One region of the Vibrio crassostreae genome, then DNA from elsewhere that is predicted to be linked to it. Evidence: predicted binding sites of a transcription regulator. Region 1 holds the regulator's gene; each other region holds the start of a gene.
The links. The regulator PurR, encoded in region 1, represses purine synthesis genes. The targets are predictions, from matches to a motif close to TNANGNAAACGTTTNCNTNA.

Region 2: the regulator PurR is predicted to act here: its motif matches at 2,326-2,345, upstream of purE (5-(carboxyamino)imidazole ribonucleotide mutase).
Region 3: the regulator PurR is predicted to act here: its motif matches at 2,359-2,378, upstream of glyA (serine hydroxymethyltransferase).
Region 4: the regulator PurR is predicted to act here: its motif matches at 1,894-1,913, upstream of OC193_RS11305 (NupC/NupG family nucleoside CNT transporter).

Annotation. Positions count from the first base shown of each region.
Region 1 is NZ_AP025476.1:2,323,998-2,328,149, reverse strand. Features, by position in the region: gene OC193_RS10350 (TVP38/TMEM64 family protein) at 1-448, opposite strand, end outside; gene OC193_RS10345 (TfoX/Sxy family DNA transformation protein) at 583-1,173, opposite strand; cyclic di-GMP riboswitch class I at 1,301-1,386, opposite strand; gene purR (HTH-type transcriptional repressor PurR) at 1,557-2,561, opposite strand; gene torD (molecular chaperone TorD) at 2,877-3,524, opposite strand; gene torR (two-component system response regulator TorR) at 3,810-4,152, shown strand, end outside.
Region 2 is NZ_AP025476.1:3,423,780-3,427,931, reverse strand. Features, by position in the region: gene OC193_RS15495 (DNA topoisomerase family protein) at 1-528, shown strand, start outside; gene OC193_RS15490 (5-(carboxyamino)imidazole ribonucleotide synthase) at 634-1,764, opposite strand; gene purE (5-(carboxyamino)imidazole ribonucleotide mutase) at 1,770-2,255, opposite strand; gene OC193_RS15480 (L-threonylcarbamoyladenylate synthase) at 2,450-3,007, shown strand; gene hemF (oxygen-dependent coproporphyrinogen oxidase) at 3,028-3,945, shown strand; gene aroE (shikimate dehydrogenase) at 4,021-4,152, shown strand, end outside.
Region 3 is NZ_AP025476.1:2,716,908-2,721,059, reverse strand. Features, by position in the region: gene OC193_RS12095 (winged helix-turn-helix domain-containing protein) at 1-1,394, opposite strand, end outside; gene OC193_RS12090 (YitT family protein) at 1,484-2,086, opposite strand; gene glyA (serine hydroxymethyltransferase) at 2,434-3,684, shown strand; gene OC193_RS12080 (hypothetical protein) at 4,035-4,152, opposite strand, start outside.
Region 4 is NZ_AP025476.1:2,556,635-2,560,786, reverse strand. Features, by position in the region: gene OC193_RS11315 (lytic murein transglycosylase) at 1-662, shown strand, start outside; gene OC193_RS11310 (LysR family transcriptional regulator) at 834-1,754, shown strand; gene OC193_RS11305 (NupC/NupG family nucleoside CNT transporter) at 1,960-3,159, shown strand; gene OC193_RS11300 (cation:proton antiporter) at 3,324-4,152, shown strand, end outside.

The DNA.
Region 1 (4,152 bases):
GGTTGATAAGGAAAAATGGGAATACAGGAATCAGACGCAGAGAAAATAAGTAAAATGCGCCGTCTTTTTCAACTCCCTTGTTAATTGTCGCCAATTTGTCACCAAACTTGGTTTGAATCCAGTCACGCAACAAGTAACGGCTACTTAAGAAGGCTAAGGTCGCACCGATCGCACTTGCGAAAGATACTAGCAGCAAGCTATTCCAGAAGCCAAATAGCGCAGCCCCTAATAGGGTCACAACAGCGGCTCCGGGAATGGAGAAAGCTGTAATCATTACATACGCGACAAAATAGATAGCGGCAGCAGCAATAAAGTTGCTGTCAATATAGTCATTTAACACAGCTTGTTGGGCCTTAGCATTTTCAAGCGTTAAGTACTGGCCGAAATTGATGCCTAACACCACGATGGTTACGACCAACACAATACCCAATATCATTTTCTTACTCATTGATACTTCCTCTAAATTTTCAATGCATACCGATAGTATAGATAGACAGGCAAAGCATAGATTAACTTTCATCAGATATAAAAAAAGCCGCAGTAAATGCGGCTTAGTTATGTATATAGATTGCACTGACAATGTTAATTGACCCGATTGATAAGCTCTTCGCGACGCTGCTGCGGTATAACAGACCAATGTGTACCATTGATCGCGCCTTCTAGCGCCCAAAGTAGTTCAATACTGACAGAAGACGCATGCGATTCTTTGATGGCGTTAAATGCGTTTACAGAGCCAGATTCATATAAACGTTCTACAGAATCGATCCCTGCCTTTTTCAACATACGCTCGGTAGCGAGTCGAAGATTAGGCAGATCTTTGAGTCGGGTCGGCTTAGCAGAAGACTGCTCAGCTTTTTCTTCTTTAGCAAAACCTAGAGACGTGGTTGCAAGTTGCAAGATTTTTTCTTGGTCTTGCCATAAGCCTTCAGGTAAAGCGAAATATTTAGTAACGACAGGGAAACCACGTTTTTTGTAGACGTATGGTTGAAACCCTTGTTGTTCGAATTGTTTCGTTGTGCCTCTGTCTGCGCGTATGTGCAACTGGTCATTTACAACCAGAGCAAACATAGTGTCATCAGCAAAAAGACCGAAGCCACCAAACATTGAGCGTGATTTTATTTTTCCTAGGGACTCAAATAACTTCATCGAGTCCTTTAGTATCGGTTTATCCATGTTATTTATCTCGGTGTATTTGAACTACGCCACCAAATAAGCAGGTCCGAGAGATTAGCAAAATGTTGCAATTACATTGTCAATAAGCCGTAAATTACTAAATTATTAGTAGTTACTGCATTTTGCCATCGGTAACCCCGCTACCATACCAACGAGTGGTTTAGGCCGGAAGCTTTGCGTCTCACTCTTTCGAGTGGTTTGCCCTGTGCGTGACTGATTGAATAGAATAAAGTTTTTGTTGAATGAAGCTCACAGTTGATATTTCAAAATGTGACATTGCTTCAATTAATGATCTTTCCATTGTGCATATAGGTTCATTATAGTTGTTGATAAAAAAAGCGCACCTAAAGGTGCGCTTGATGACATTAAACTTGAATTATCAATTAATTTAACGTTTTAACTGTACTTCGCTCAACAATTTCAGGGTGCATTTCGAAGACGCGTTTTTCGTGGTCTTTGTCTTTGATGCGCTCTAATAGAATTTCGAATGCATTCTTACCAACACGACGTTTTGGTTGGTGAACTGTCGTTAACGGTGGAGAGAAGTATTCAGCCAGTTCGATGTTGTCGTAACCGATCACTGAGATATCTTCAGGAATGCGAATGCCTTTTTCTTGCAGGCGGCTCATTAGGCCGAGTGCCATTGTATCGTTAAAGCAGAATACCGCCGTTGGGCGATCTTCCATCTCAACGATTTGTTCTGCAGCAAGTACTGCTGTATCACACTCGAAGTTGCCTTCGATGATCATATTTTCATCGGCAGAAATCTTAGCTTCGTTGAGTGCGCGCTTGTAACCGGCAATACGTTCAACACATGCTGCTTTGTCTAAGTGGCCACTTAAACATGCAATCTTAGAGTGACCGCGTTCAATAAGGTATTTGGTCGCTAGGTAGCCACCTTCTTCAGAGTTATCGATGATCTTATCAGCCTGAGAGCTCTCAGGGCCCCAGTCCATGATAACTTTAGGGATGTCAGCGTGACGGTCTAACATCTCTCTTAGTTCTTCAGTTAGGTCAGAACACATAACTAAGATGCCATCTACACGTTTCTCTGCAAGCATTCGAATGTAGTCACGTTGCTTCTCATAGATACCGCCCGTATTACACAGGATCAAAGTGTAACCTTGACGGTAGCAGTAGCTCTCAACACCATCGATAACTTCAGAGAAGAATAAGTTAGTTGATTGAGTCACAAGCATGCCGATAGTGCGTGTGGTATTACACTTCAAACTACGAGCAACAGCACTTGGTGCATAGTTGAGTTCATCTACGGCTTTGTTTACTTTTTCTTGAGTTGCTTCTGCAACAAAGCGAGTTTTATTGATTACGTGAGAAACGGTTGTTGTTGATACGCCGGCTAAGCGAGCGACATCTTTTATAGTGGCCATGGTTTTATCCTATTAGAAGCTACTTTCCCCAAGTACGGAATAAAGTAGCCGTTAAGCTACCTAACTAAGAGCTTAAATTTGTAGGGCTCTTTGGGTACTAAAGTGCTAAAAAACAAAAAACCGCTATTGAGCGGCTTGTCTTAACACCGAAATGCTCTGAACTTTAATAAGTATAGCATTTCGTGAATGTTTCATATTTTATCGTTTGCGGTCACAATTTTAGACTGACTAGAAATTACTCGCAATAAAATTCACCCAGAAATCCGGGTGAATTGTCACATTCTACTGAATTTATTTACCTAGTCATCCAATAAGCTATTCACCAGCTAAATATTGAGTGTCTAATTGACAGAATGCGAGTAGCAAAGATGAGACGGAGGCGTAGAAACCGAATTCATCAACGTCATGACATTTCACGTTGAACTTTGGTACCCAAGTCAGCAGTTGTTGTTCGATAAACTGCTGTTGAACGGCAAATGAATTCTCTAGCTCTTCTTCAATATCCGTTTCGTTTGAACGAATGATCAAGTTACCAAGGAAATCGAGTTCGATAGCAATGTGGTCTGCTGGCTCTTTTAGATCTTGGTTCACCACTAAATTGTGCTTAGCCATGATCTCTTCCATATCTTTTGCAGGCTTATCATTCAAAAGGCCAGTTTCACCGATATACATAGAAGCGTAAGGAAGAGCACCGTGTTTATCTGTTTTTAAGAAAAGATCGCAAAAGTCTGCAGACAATTCTAGTTGAGCATCTTCACGTGTTTGTAGGCGGTTAAGCGCATCCACTAGCTTATCAATCGCTGGCTTTAGTGTTTCATTTTCGCCTAAACCAGTCAGGAAAGAACGAATTTCAACAGAGTGGTAGTGATCGAGTTCTTCTTGAGTGAGCTCTTTGGCAAATAAGCTTGATAGCCACCAGTATATTTCTGCTCTTTGCTCGTTGAACGCTTTCGTATCTTTCATTTGTTAGATCCTGACTTAGTCTTGTGATGTTACTTATATGCATCTTGAAGTCACTTGGGCATAAGCACACCAAGGCTGAATAACAAGGTTATTTGCGAAACGCAAAGTTACTCGTTAGTAGTAATGCCTATATTGAATTGCGATGGACGATAAATAGCAAGGTTTAAGATTGTCTTGTATCAAAAAAAATCCATGTTTCTGGCTTTTATCTTCTGTACTACTAGAATTGTTACGAGTTATGAATAGAATAGTCACTGAAACTATTAAATAAGAAAAGTGGTGTAGATGAGCTATCACGTATTAGTCGTAGAAGATGATGTGGTAACCCGCAGTAAACTGGTTGGATACTTCCAGAACGAAGGTTACACAGTGAGCGAAGCGGAAAGCGGCGCTCAAATGAGAAGCGTGTTAGAAGAAAACAACGTTGACCTCATTATGCTGGACATCAACTTACCAGGCGAAGATGGATTGATGCTAACTCGCGAATTACGCAGTCAATCAGACATTGGAATTATTTTAGTTACTGGACGCACGGATAGCATCGACAAAATCGTTGGCCTTGAAATGGGCGCGGACGATTACGTTACTAAACCCTTCGAACTCCGCGAGTTATTGGTTCGAGTTAAAA
Region 2 (4,152 bases), 1.1 Mb from region 1:
CATGCGTTAGAGCATGAACCATGTCCGCAGTGTGGTGGGGAGCTTCAGCTTCGCCATGGTAAGCACGGCCCATTTTTAGGCTGTAAGCAGTATCCGAGCTGTGATTACATCAAGCCTCTTCATCAAAATGATGGTCATGTGGTGAAAGAGCTAGGCGTTCCGTGTCCTAAGTGCCAAAACGAATTGGTATTAAGGCAGGGTCGCTTTGGGATGTTCATTGGTTGTAGTAGTTACCCAACGTGTAATCACATCGAATCTTTGGATCAACCGAAAGAACAACCTGAAGAACAGCCACTTGTTGCCTGCCCTGAGTGTGGTCGAGGCCACTTGGTTGAGCGTAAATCTCGCTATGGTAAAACTTTTTATGCGTGTGATAACTACCCTAAGTGTAAGTTCGCCGTTAATCAGCCACCAGTTATAGGTCGTTGTGAAGAGTGCCAGTTCCCGTTGTTACTTGAGAAGAAAACAGCCAGTGGCACTAAGAAGCAATGTGCTGATCGCAAGTGTCATCACATTCAATCTCAGTAGTCATGTTAATCACAGTAAGTGAATGACCAGAAACAAAAAAACGGCGCTCAATGAGCGCCGTTTCTATATCCAATGAACTTTTTATATCAATAAACCAATGTAGGCTTACTTCATCTGCTCAGCAAACTCATGCACAGCAGGGTAGGCTTGCTGATCAAGAATATCAGACAATGAGCACAACGCTCTTTGCAGTTCTGCGTTGTAATCAGCGCTCACATTAATGTGGCCCATCTTACGACCTGCACGCTTCTCTTTACCATACCAGTGAACATGACAGCAGCCTTGAGCCAGAATAGCCTCAGGTAGAGTATCTTCACCAAGAATGTTGATCATTGCGGTTGGACGAATCAGCTTGGTGCTACCTAGTGGCATCCCACACACGGCACGCAGGTGGTTTTCAAACTGACAAGTTTCAGCGCCTTGCTGCGTCCAGTGGCCAGAGTTATGAACACGTGGTGCAATCTCGTTAACCAGCAGTGAACCTTGAACATCAAAGAACTCTAGCGCGAGTACACCAACGTAATCTAAGCGTTCAGCAATGGCAGTGAACATGGTTTTCGCTTGCTCTTGCAGTTCAATGTCATCAATCGCTGTCGATAAGCTCAATACGCCGTCGGTGTGAACATTTTCAGCCAGTGGATACACTTGAATCTCGCCATTGGTACCACGAGCACCAACCAGTGATACTTCGCGGTCAAACGGAACAAACTCTTCAGCCACAATCGCTTGGTTGTCTGTTGCGGCAATGCACTCAGCCATTTCTGCCCAAGTTACGTCAACATTGTCTAATGCCTTTAAGCGCCACTGGCCTTTGCCATCGTAGCCGCCAAGTGTACTCTTCAATACCATTGGTAAGCCAACGTGAGCGATCGCTGCGTCAAAGTCTTCGCGAGAGTTGATCACGTAGTATTTAGCATTCTTCACGTTCGCTTCGTCTAACAGCGCTTTTTCAAGGCGACGGTCACCGCCAGCTTTGATTGCTTCTGTTGTCGGTAAGAACTTACCGCTGCGCTCACATACCTCAAGCACATCATGAGGGATGTGTTCGAACTCAGCAGTAATGACGTCCGCGCGATCTATCGCATTTTCTAAGCCGTTGCCTAGAATCGCTTGCGTTAATGGGTGAACAATATTTTTGCTGCCAACATCAAAAGCAGAAATTTCAATATTCAGCGGTGCCCCAGCTAGGGACATCATGCGAGCAAGTTGGCCCGCGCCTAACACAAGAACATGCATGGGAATTAGTCCTCTGCAGGGTTTGGATTTGCAAGTACCGTTTCTGTTTGCTCAGAGCGGAACGCTTCTACTTTTGCCATCACATCTTCATTGTGTGTACCAATTATTTGCGCTGCTAGGATACCAGCGTTCGCTGCACCAGCTTCACCGATAGCCAGAGTACCTACCGCGATACCTTTTGGCATTTGCACGATAGAAAGTAGCGAGTCCATGCCTTTCAATGCTTTAGATTGAACTGGAACACCAAGAACAGGTACGCTTGTGAAGGCAGCTGCCATGCCTGGTAGGTGAGCTGCACCGCCAGCGCCAGCAATAATCACTTTAATACCGCGCTCTTTCGCACTGGTTGCGTAGTCTGCTAGCAACTGAGGTGTGCGGTGAGCAGAAACCACTTTTGTTTCGTACGCCACGCCAAACTGATCCAACATTTCTGCAGCTAGCTTCATTGTTGGCCAATCAGATTTAGAACCCATGATAATACCGACAGTCATCTCAAACTCCTTCAGGTACGATTTAATTAGTGATTAGATATTTTGCGCGCATTATACGGGTAAAATCACCCAAGGAAAACGTTTGCGTCAGTCTAAGTTGTTAATTGATACATTTTATAAACAAATAGCTTTAGTCACAGTGAGTGATAATTTGTACACTTAGTGAGTTAGATAACTGAATTAATGAGGCACCCGTGGATAACTTTCAACATACATTGCAGGCATTACAACAAGGTGAAGTCATTGCTTACCCGACCGAAGGCGTTTTTGGGGTCGGTTGTGATCCAGATAATCCACAAGCCATCCAGAAATTACTCGAGTTAAAAAAGCGCCCGGTTGAAAAGGGCTTGATCTTAATAGCTGCAAGCTACGAGCAACTGTTACCTTACATAGATGAAAGCCAATTGACGGAAGAGCAGCTGACGACAGTAAAAGCCACATGGCCAGGCCCGGTGACTTGGATAATGCCAACCAGTGCTAAGGTGACAGACTGGGTGAGTGGTCAGTTTGATTCAATCGCTGTGCGAGTGACGGATCACCCTTTGGTTCAAAGAATGTGTAATGAATTCGGTAAGCCGTTAACCTCTACCAGTGCTAACCTGACGGGCGAACCGCCTTGTATGACGACTGAAGAAGTTCAGCAGCAACTCGGCCAACATTTGGTAGCGATTTTAGAAGGTCAAACGGGTGGTCGTGACAAGCCAAGCGAAATTAGAGATGCAAAAACGTCGAAAATATTAAGACAGGGTTAAACCCTGCAAAGGAAAGTAAAATGGCAGCAATTGATAAAGAAGCAGTAAAGCAGTTTTTACTGAACCTACAAGATTCGATTTGCCAACAGCTTGAACAAGCTGATGGTAGTGCACTATTTGAAGAAGATGCATGGGAGCGCGAACCTGGCGAACGCCTCGGAGGCGGTGGTCGTACTCGTGTGATGACTGATGGTGCGGTCTTTGAGCAAGGTGGTGTTAACTTTTCTCACGTTGCAGGTAAGGCAATGCCAGCTTCAGCAACCGCTCACCGCCCTGAATTAGCCGGACGTAAGTTCGAAGCGATGGGTGTATCGTTAGTTATCCACCCTAAAAACCCTTATATCCCAACCTCACACGCCAACGTACGATTCTTTATTGCCGAAAAGGAAGGGGAAGACCCTATCTGGTGGTTCGGTGGTGGTTTTGATTTAACTCCATTCTATCCTGTCGATGAAGATTGCCAATCTTGGCATCAAACTGCTAAAGACCTGTGTGCACCATTTGGTGATAACGTGTATCAAGAACACAAAGAGTGGTGTGATAAGTACTTCTATCTTCCACATAGAGATGAAACACGTGGTGTGGGTGGTCTGTTCTTTGATGATCTTAACGAGTGGGGCTTTGAGAAGAGCTTTGCTTATATGCAGGCGGTCGGTGAAGGTTTTGCTGCGGCGTACTTGCCGATTGTTGAGCGTCGCAAAGAGACACCTTATGGCGAACGTGAGCGTGACTTCCAACTTTATCGTCGTGGTCGCTATGTTGAATTTAACTTAGTGTATGACCGTGGCACCCTATTTGGTCTACAAAGCGGTGGTCGCACAGAGTCTATATTGATGTCGATGCCGCCATTGGCTCGCTGGGAATACCGCTACGAACCACAAGCAGGTTCACCAGAAAGTCTGCTTTATAGTGACTACCTAAAGCCTCGAGTTTGGTAGTTCTTCCTTCCTTATAGGTATAGTGATAGGGTCATCTATAATAGATGACCTTTTTTATTTCTGTTAGGTAAGGATATGACACAGCAAGTAGATCGTTATGCCGTTTTCGGTAACCCTATTGGGCAAAGCAAATCGCCATTCATTCACACATTATTTGCTCGCCAAACCAGCCAACAACTTACCTATACAGCAATGCAGCCAGAGCAT
Region 3 (4,152 bases), 390 kb from region 1:
CAGGTCGATTTTGACTCCGGTTTGGATAAGCGAGCAAACAACTCTTCTGAAGGAACCACTCGTAATAACGCGACCAAGGATTCCATGTAGTTGAGGCGAAACTTATCCATGTCTCCTTGCTTGTAAGCAATATGGGAAATCATCATATAGACCAGTGCGTTCTCGATGGTCGAATTGCCCGCCGTGTTGGTTAGGAATTCCTTGGCGGTTTGCAGGTCTCTTAACTTGAAGTGAATAATTCCAAGCCAGAGTTTGAGCTCGTCGGGAATCAACTTAAAGCGTGTTTGCACAAGGCTAGTGAAACTGATCAGTCGCTGGTGGTCAGTTTCAAACAGTGCCAGTTGTCGAGCAAGCAAGGTCGAGGTCATCACGTTGAATTGGACGCTATCAAGTTTTATTGTTTGCCCGTCAAGTAAGCGGCTCAGTTCTTTACCACTGACAGACCACTCTGGTGATAGCGGAGCAGGCAAAGCGAAGTAGTTCGCTAGCTCTCTATTTATCTCCATCAAGTCTTCACTGAGGTTATCTACCGCTATTGAATAGACACCGCGGAAAGCAAGTTTCCCTGAACTTGGGTAAATAAGGCTGACTTTAGCCGCAAGACGTGTATCAACTTCCTGATCTTTCAATTGAATATTGAGCAGGTAGTCACTGGTGCGCATGTTTTTGGCACCCGGAAAGAAGGGCGTGCTGTCTATTGGGTCTACGAAGTAACTTGGTGCATCTTGATTCGCTAAGTCGGTATAAGCGTATTCAATTTGTTGTTGAAGCAGCAGCGCTTTTACGGCTTTGCGATGCGTTCTTGCATTGTCTCCAATGGCATCGATACGGTTCAGTAATAGCTCGACCTTAGGAATCAGCCTTTGTGTGCGTTCAAGCTCAGAGGCTTGGTTTGAAGAGTGCCAAAACATATAACCTAAAGTCGCAGTGCTTATCAGCAGCACAACAGAGAGTGACAGTAACAAAAGATTAAACGGTGATGTCTTTTTACTCGCTTTAGGTTGCTCGGTGAACTCAAGAGGTTCGGGCTGTGCATTAGCCAAACTCACAGAGCTAGGGTTAAGGAAGTACCCTTTGCGTGGGTAAGTAACCAAGATCTTAGTCGCATCACTTTCTGGTAAGTACTTCTGCAGCACTGAGCGCAGTGTACTGATCCTGTTAGTAAGCACATTCTTCGAGATGAAGCTACTTTGCCAAACCGACTCGATGATCTGCTCAGCTGCGAGCGGCTCACCCACGCTAGTCAGAAACAGTTCGAGTAATTCAATAGAACGAGGTTCTAGATCGATGACCTGCTCGTTGCAACTTAAGACACGTGTCGCGGGGTTGAATTCTAAACCTTCAATAGAGATCGAGGTTTGAGTGTCTTTAGCACTAGAGAGGTAATCTTGCATAAGAAAAGAGAAGGTAGCTTATAAAAGCTAAATACTAGCTGTTTTCGTTATGAAAAACAGCTAGTAATTCATTGATTGGATAGCTGGCGCTAAGACGCGTAGTTCACTGAATAACGCGTAGGCTTGTGATTCATCGCTAATACGATGTTCAATACCGCAGTGCCCAATACAGAAACCGCAATCACCCAAGGCGATACGAAGAAGAATGATGCAAACAGAATACACGCATCAATAGCCATTTGGGTTTTGCCTACTGAGATACCGTAGCGATCCTGAATGAATAAGCACAAGACGTTGAATCCACCCAAGCTTGAGCGATGACGGAATAAGATCAGCATACCTAAGCCCATTAACAGCCCGCCTGCAACAGCGCAGTAAATCTCATTATGAACTTCTAACGAAATCACCAAGTATAAATGATCGGCAAACACAGACACTAAAGCTCCAGAAATCGCACTGCTAATAGCAAAGCTGCGGCCGAATCGTTTCCATGCTAATAAGTAGAATGGACAATTGGCAACAAAGTACAAAATACCAAAGGTTACAGGCAAGAATTGACTCAAAAGCAGAGCCAAGCCAGTAGTACCACCGGTAAGCAGGTTCGCTGACTGTAAAAAGAAGACGCCTAACGCCACTAAAAACGTGCCAGTGAGAATTGCTACCCAATCTTCTTTACGTGAGTGTTTTTCCATCGTTTTTATAATTACCTAACCAATAAAGGCGTGCATAGTAGAGAAAAACCTTAGCTTTCGGTAGCTTGAGGTGCAAAATTAAGGTAAACCTATGTAATCTGCGTTTTACAGGGTGTAAATCGTAAAATTGACAGTAAGCGGCATCTTTGGTTGGATAAGCTAAATAACCATGATGAATCTTATATGTGATTATGAAAAAACTGCATGATAAAATTGCAATTAGCTCTTTATGACCTAGATCAAATTATGTAGAATGCGTCACATCAAAACGGTGACGGAAACGTTTGCTTTCGGTCGTTGTGTGGTTTTTTTGAAACTTTCAGTACAATCTGAGTCAGGAGATACAGATGCTTAAGCGTGACATGAACATTGCTGATTACGATGCGGATCTATTCGCAGCTATCCAAGAAGAAACTCTTCGTCAGGAAGAGCACATCGAACTTATCGCTTCAGAAAACTACACAAGCCCACGTGTAATGGAAGCTCAAGGTTCTCAACTTACAAACAAATACGCTGAAGGCTACCCAGGTAAGCGTTACTACGGTGGTTGTGAGTACGTAGACAAAGTTGAAACTCTAGCAATTGAACGTGCATGTGAACTATTTGGTGCAGAGTACGCAAACGTACAGCCTCACTCAGGTTCTCAAGCAAACAACGCTGTATACATGGCACTACTAAATGCAGGCGATACGGTTCTAGGTATGAGCCTTGCGCACGGTGGCCACCTAACTCACGGTTCTCCAGTAAACTTCTCTGGTAAGCTTTACAACATCATTCCTTACGGTATCGATGAAGCAGGCCAAATCGATTACGAAGAGATGGAAGCGCTAGCTATCGAGCACAAGCCTAAGATGATCATCGGTGGTTTCTCAGCTTACTCTCAAGTTTGTGATTGGAAGCGCATGCGTGAAATCGCTGACAAAGTAGGTGCTTACTTCTTCGTAGATATGGCTCACGTTGCTGGTCTAATCGCTGCAGGCGTTTACCCGAACCCAGTTCCACACGCTCACGTTGTAACAACAACAACGCACAAAACGCTTGCTGGTCCTCGTGGTGGTCTTATCCTTTCTAACGAAGGCGAAGATCTTTACAAGAAACTAAACTCAGCAGTATTCCCAGGCGGCCAAGGTGGTCCTCTAATGCACGTTATCGCTGGTAAAGCAGTAGCGTTCAAAGAAGCTCTAGAGCCAGAGTTCAAAGAATACCAAGCTCGCGTAGTTGCTAACGCAAAAGCAATGGTTGCTGAATTCCTAGCACGTGGTTACAACATCGTTTCAGGTTCTACAGAGAACCACCTGTTCCTAGTTGACCTAATCGACAAGGACATCACAGGTAAAGAGGCTGATGCAGCACTAGGTGCAGCGAACATCACTGTGAACAAGAACTCAGTACCAAATGATCCACGTAGCCCGTTCGTTACTTCAGGTATCCGTATCGGTTCTCCTTCTATCACTCGTCGCGGTTTCTCAGAAGCAGACGCGAAAGAGCTAGCAGGTTGGATCTGTGACATCCTAGATAACATGGGCGATGAGTCTGTTATCGAAGCGACTAAAGCAAAAGTACTAAATATCTGTAAGCGTCTACCGGTTTACGCTTAATTTTTCTTCGTAGTAATTTGAACTTCGTTGTCGAGCATGCTCACTTACATTCGTAAGCTCCGCGTGCTCTCCTAGAATTTCAAACGACTACTTTGAAAAGTGATGATTTTAGAGGCTCCTATTGGGAGCCTTTTTTGCACTTGGAAGTTTTAAAGTTGTTGTCGAGCATGCTCACTTACATCGGTAAGCTCCGCGTGCTCTCCTAGAATTTCAAACAACTACTTTGAAAAATATTGATACTAGAGGCTCCTTAATAGGGGCTTTTTTTTGTTTTTGAAGATTGGTTATTGCAGGTACTAAAAAGGGCTAATGCTTTCACATTAACCCTTTGTTGTTTGTTAGTGTCGATTCTACTTTTTGATGCTAAGTAGGGTGCCTGACTTACACTTGAATGAGTAATAATGGCGGCTCTCGTTGAATTTTCCTAAGCCTTCGCCGTCACAGTAGTCGATATTGATGTCACGCATC
Region 4 (4,152 bases), 230 kb from region 1:
AATATGGCGTTCAGCCGCGATTCATTGTCGCGCTATGGGGTGTTGAGAGTAACTTCGGTAAGTTCACCGGTAATTACAGCGTAATCGACGCTTTAACGACCATGGCTTACGAAGGGCGCAGAGAGGCGTTTTTCCGCAGCGAAGCGATTGCGGCGTTAACCATTCTTGACCAAGGCCATATTGCACCAAAAGAGATGAAAGGCTCTTGGGCGGGCGCAATGGGTCAGCCTCAATTTATGCCAAGCTCATTCTTAGCATATGCGGCTGATGGTAATGGCGACGGTAAGAAAGACATTTGGGGCACTGAAGAAGACGTATTTGCTTCAGCGGCAAATTATCTCAGCCAATCAGGATGGGATGACAAATATACTTGGGGTCGTCAGGTTCATGTTCCGTCATCTGTGTCGATCGATTTACAAGGTCGAACTGAAGACAAAGCGAAATACTTAAAAGAGTGGTCTGAACTCGGTATTAAGCGTTATGACGATCGCCCACTGCCAACACTTGATGAAGACATTAAAGCTTGGTTAATCATGCCGGATGATGAAACCGGACGTTCGTACCTCATTTATAACAACTACAATGTGTTAATGAAGTGGAATCGTTCTTACTACTTTGCTTTGGCAGTAAGCCACCTAGCCGACAGAATTAAGTTTGATTAATCGGCCTGATTTGATTAGTAGACTTAATTTGGTTAATTGATTTAGGTCGCTTTGAATAGCATTTGGCCTACCATAGGCAGAACGAACTAAAGGACTCTTCGGAGTCCTTTTTGATTTTATATTTTAGAGATTTGAGAAGGTGGCCTTGTGCTAACAGATAGAGCTGCACAGATGGTGATATTCCATGCGTTAATTAAGCATGAAGGCTTTACCAGTGCTGCAAAGAGCTTAAATGTTTCAGTGTCTCATATCAGCAAGCAAGTCGCTTTGCTTGAAGACTCGATAGGAATCAAGCTGGTGCAAAGGACAACACGAAGCCTCACGCTTACCGAAGCGGGAGACGTGTTCTATCAACACTGTGAGCAGCTGTTTAACACGGTGAAATCAGCTCAGATGGATATGGACAGCCAGCGCGATGATATCTCTGGAATACTGCGCGTCGGTTTGTCGCAGTCATTTGGCACGCTGCATATCATTCCCGCGATCGACCAACTCAGACAGCTTTACCCACAGCTGAGAATCGAGGTCCACTTGTTCGATTATAAGGTGGATATGATTGAAGAGCGTTTGGATCTCTGGATCACCAACAATGAAGACTTGCCTGAAGGTTACATTGCGCAGCGATTAGCCGACAGCCAGTTTGTGGTGGCTGCATCACCGGATTATCTGATTAAGGCCGGGACGCCGCATGTGCCTTCTGATCTGATTGACCACAATTGCCTTATCTATCGCAGCCGAGAGCGAGATTACACATCGTGGGCGTTTGATAACGGGCAAGAAAACCTTAGTGTTAAAGTCGCGGGCGATTATTCAGTCGATTTGGCTGAGGCTGTACGAGACGCAGCAGTATCAGGGTGGGGTGTTGCTTATTTGGCGACTTACTTAGTGAAAGAAGAGTTTAGAACGGGCAAGTTGATTCAAGTATTACCAGAGTGGAGAGCCAGTCAGCTGATGCCATTCTATGCTGTTTACCCAAGCAGAAAGAACATGCCGAAGAAGCTTTCAGCGGTGATTGAGTTCATTAAAGATCATATAGGGTCGCCGACGTATTGGGACAAAAACCTCAAAACTTGTGTTGAACTGCATCGCTAACTGTTTCCTAATCTATAAATATAATTTCCATATGGAAAAAGTACGCTTTTTAATCAAAGTTAATTATTAAAATTCAATAACTTAATTATACTCATAGTTAAATCTTGATTACCCCAACATCACGTTAACAACCTCAGCTTGCCGCAAACGATTTCCTCTATAGAATGCGTCGCCTTTCCTATCTACAACTTTTAGGTTGACGCACATGGCTTCCCTACTTGGAATTATCACTATTTTAGTTGCCGCTTGGTTACTATCTACGGACAGAAAAAATATTCCACTAAGAACAGTCTCTTTGGCTTTCTTATTACAAATCTCATTCGCGCTGTTGGTTTTGTATGTACCAATGGGTAAAGAAGCGTTGAATGCAGCCACGGGTGCGGTATCTAGCTTGATCAACTACGGTCAAGAGGGGATTAACTTTCTATTTGGTGGCCTAACGAATAACGGATTTGTTTTCGCGATTAATGTTCTTGGCATCATTATCTTTTTCTCTGCATTGATTTCAGGTTTGTACCACATTGGCTTTATGCCAAAGGTGATCAACCTTATTGGTGGTGCGCTACAGAAGTTCTTGGGTACAGGTCGTGCAGAATCACTGTCTGCGACTGCCAACATCTTTGTCGGCATGATTGAAGCGCCATTGGTGGTTAAACCTTACCTAAAGCACATGACGGATTCACAACTGTTTGCTGTGATGGTGTGTGGTTTGGCTTCTGTAGCTGGTGGTACGTTAGTGGGTTATGCATCGCTTGGCGTTGACCTAAACTTCCTGATCGCTGCGGCATTTATGTCTGCACCTGCCGGTCTATTGATGGCTAAAATCTTAGTACCTGGCAGCCCAGATGACGCTCAAGAAAATATTGAGTCTGATGTAGAAATTCCACGAGCAACAAACGTAGTTGAGGCAATGGCAGATGGGGCTATGTCTGGACTTCGTATTGCCGTTGCAGTGGGTGCAACACTTCTTGCCTTTATCAGTGTGATTGCAATGCTGAATGGCTTGCTAGGTATTGTTGGTGGCTGGTTTGGCGTAAACTTAAGCTTCGAACTTATCCTAGGTTATGTGTTTGCACCCGTTGCATGGCTAATCGGTGTACCGTGGTCTGAGGCTGTGGTTGCAGGTTCATTGATCGGTAACAAGATTGTCGTGAACGAGTTCGTGGCTTTCATCCAGCTAATGGATGCTAAAGAGGCACTGAGTGAGCACTCACAAGCGATCGTAACTTTTGCTCTATGTGGCTTTGCTAACATCTCTACTATGGCAATTCTGATTGGTGGTTTGGGTAGCTTAGTTCCAGAGCGTCGCTCTTTCATCTCACAATATGGCTTCAAAGCAATTTGTGCGGGTGTGTTTGCTAACCTAATGAGTGCAGCGATTGCTGGTGTTGTACTTTCTCTGTAGCTAACTGATCATGACTTTACTCTCCCTATAGTAAAGTGACTGATTAATCACAATAATATTCGGTTAGCGTGAAAAAGAGAGCCTATAGTGTAAGAACGTAGGCTTTCTTATTTCATTGAATAGTTTGTACCACAGGGTGTGGTGCAAACCTTTTAGGGGCACAAATGGATTTGTCGATTACTTCTTCTTTGGCGTTAATTGGACTCTTGTCTTTAGCTTGTCAGCTGCTCGGTTGGCGTTTACGTCTTCCCGCTATTCTTCCTCTCCTTATCGTCGGCCTATTGTTAGGTCCTGGCTTGAATATCTTAAATCCCGATGCCATTTTTGGTGATGTGCTGTTTCCTATGATTTCATTAGGGGTTGCCATCATCCTGTTTGAAGGGGCATTAACCCTAAATTTCAAAGAAATCAGAGGCCATGGCCGGATGGTGACTCACCTCGTGAGTTTCGGCATGTTGATTACCTGGGCGTGTATCGTGGTCGGTGCTTACTACTTTGTGGACTTTAGTTGGCCGTTAGCCGCACTGTTTGGTGCATTAGTCGTGGTAACTGGCCCAACGGTGATCGTACCCATGCTTCGCAGTATTCAGCCTAAATCCTCCTTAGGCAGTATCTTGCGATGGGAAGGGATAGTGATTGATCCCATTGGCGCTCTGTTTGCTGTTCTGGTTTATGAATACATAGTCTCTTCGGCCGATCCTACAGGACATGTACTTTCAGCTCTGGGACTAACCTTAGCCATTGGTTTAGGTTTAGGGATCATCGGTGGCTATTTGATTGCCAAGATGCTGCAAGGGCATTGGGTACCGCACTATTTACGTAATGTGGCCGTATTGACGCTAATGCTCGCTGCGTTCTCTTTCTCGAATGACTTGAGTGAAGAATCGGGTTTATTAACCGTGACCATCATGGGGATCTGGCTTGCCAACGTGAAAGGCTTGGATATCGAAGACATCATCGAATTCAAAGAAACCCTGACCGTGTTACTCATTT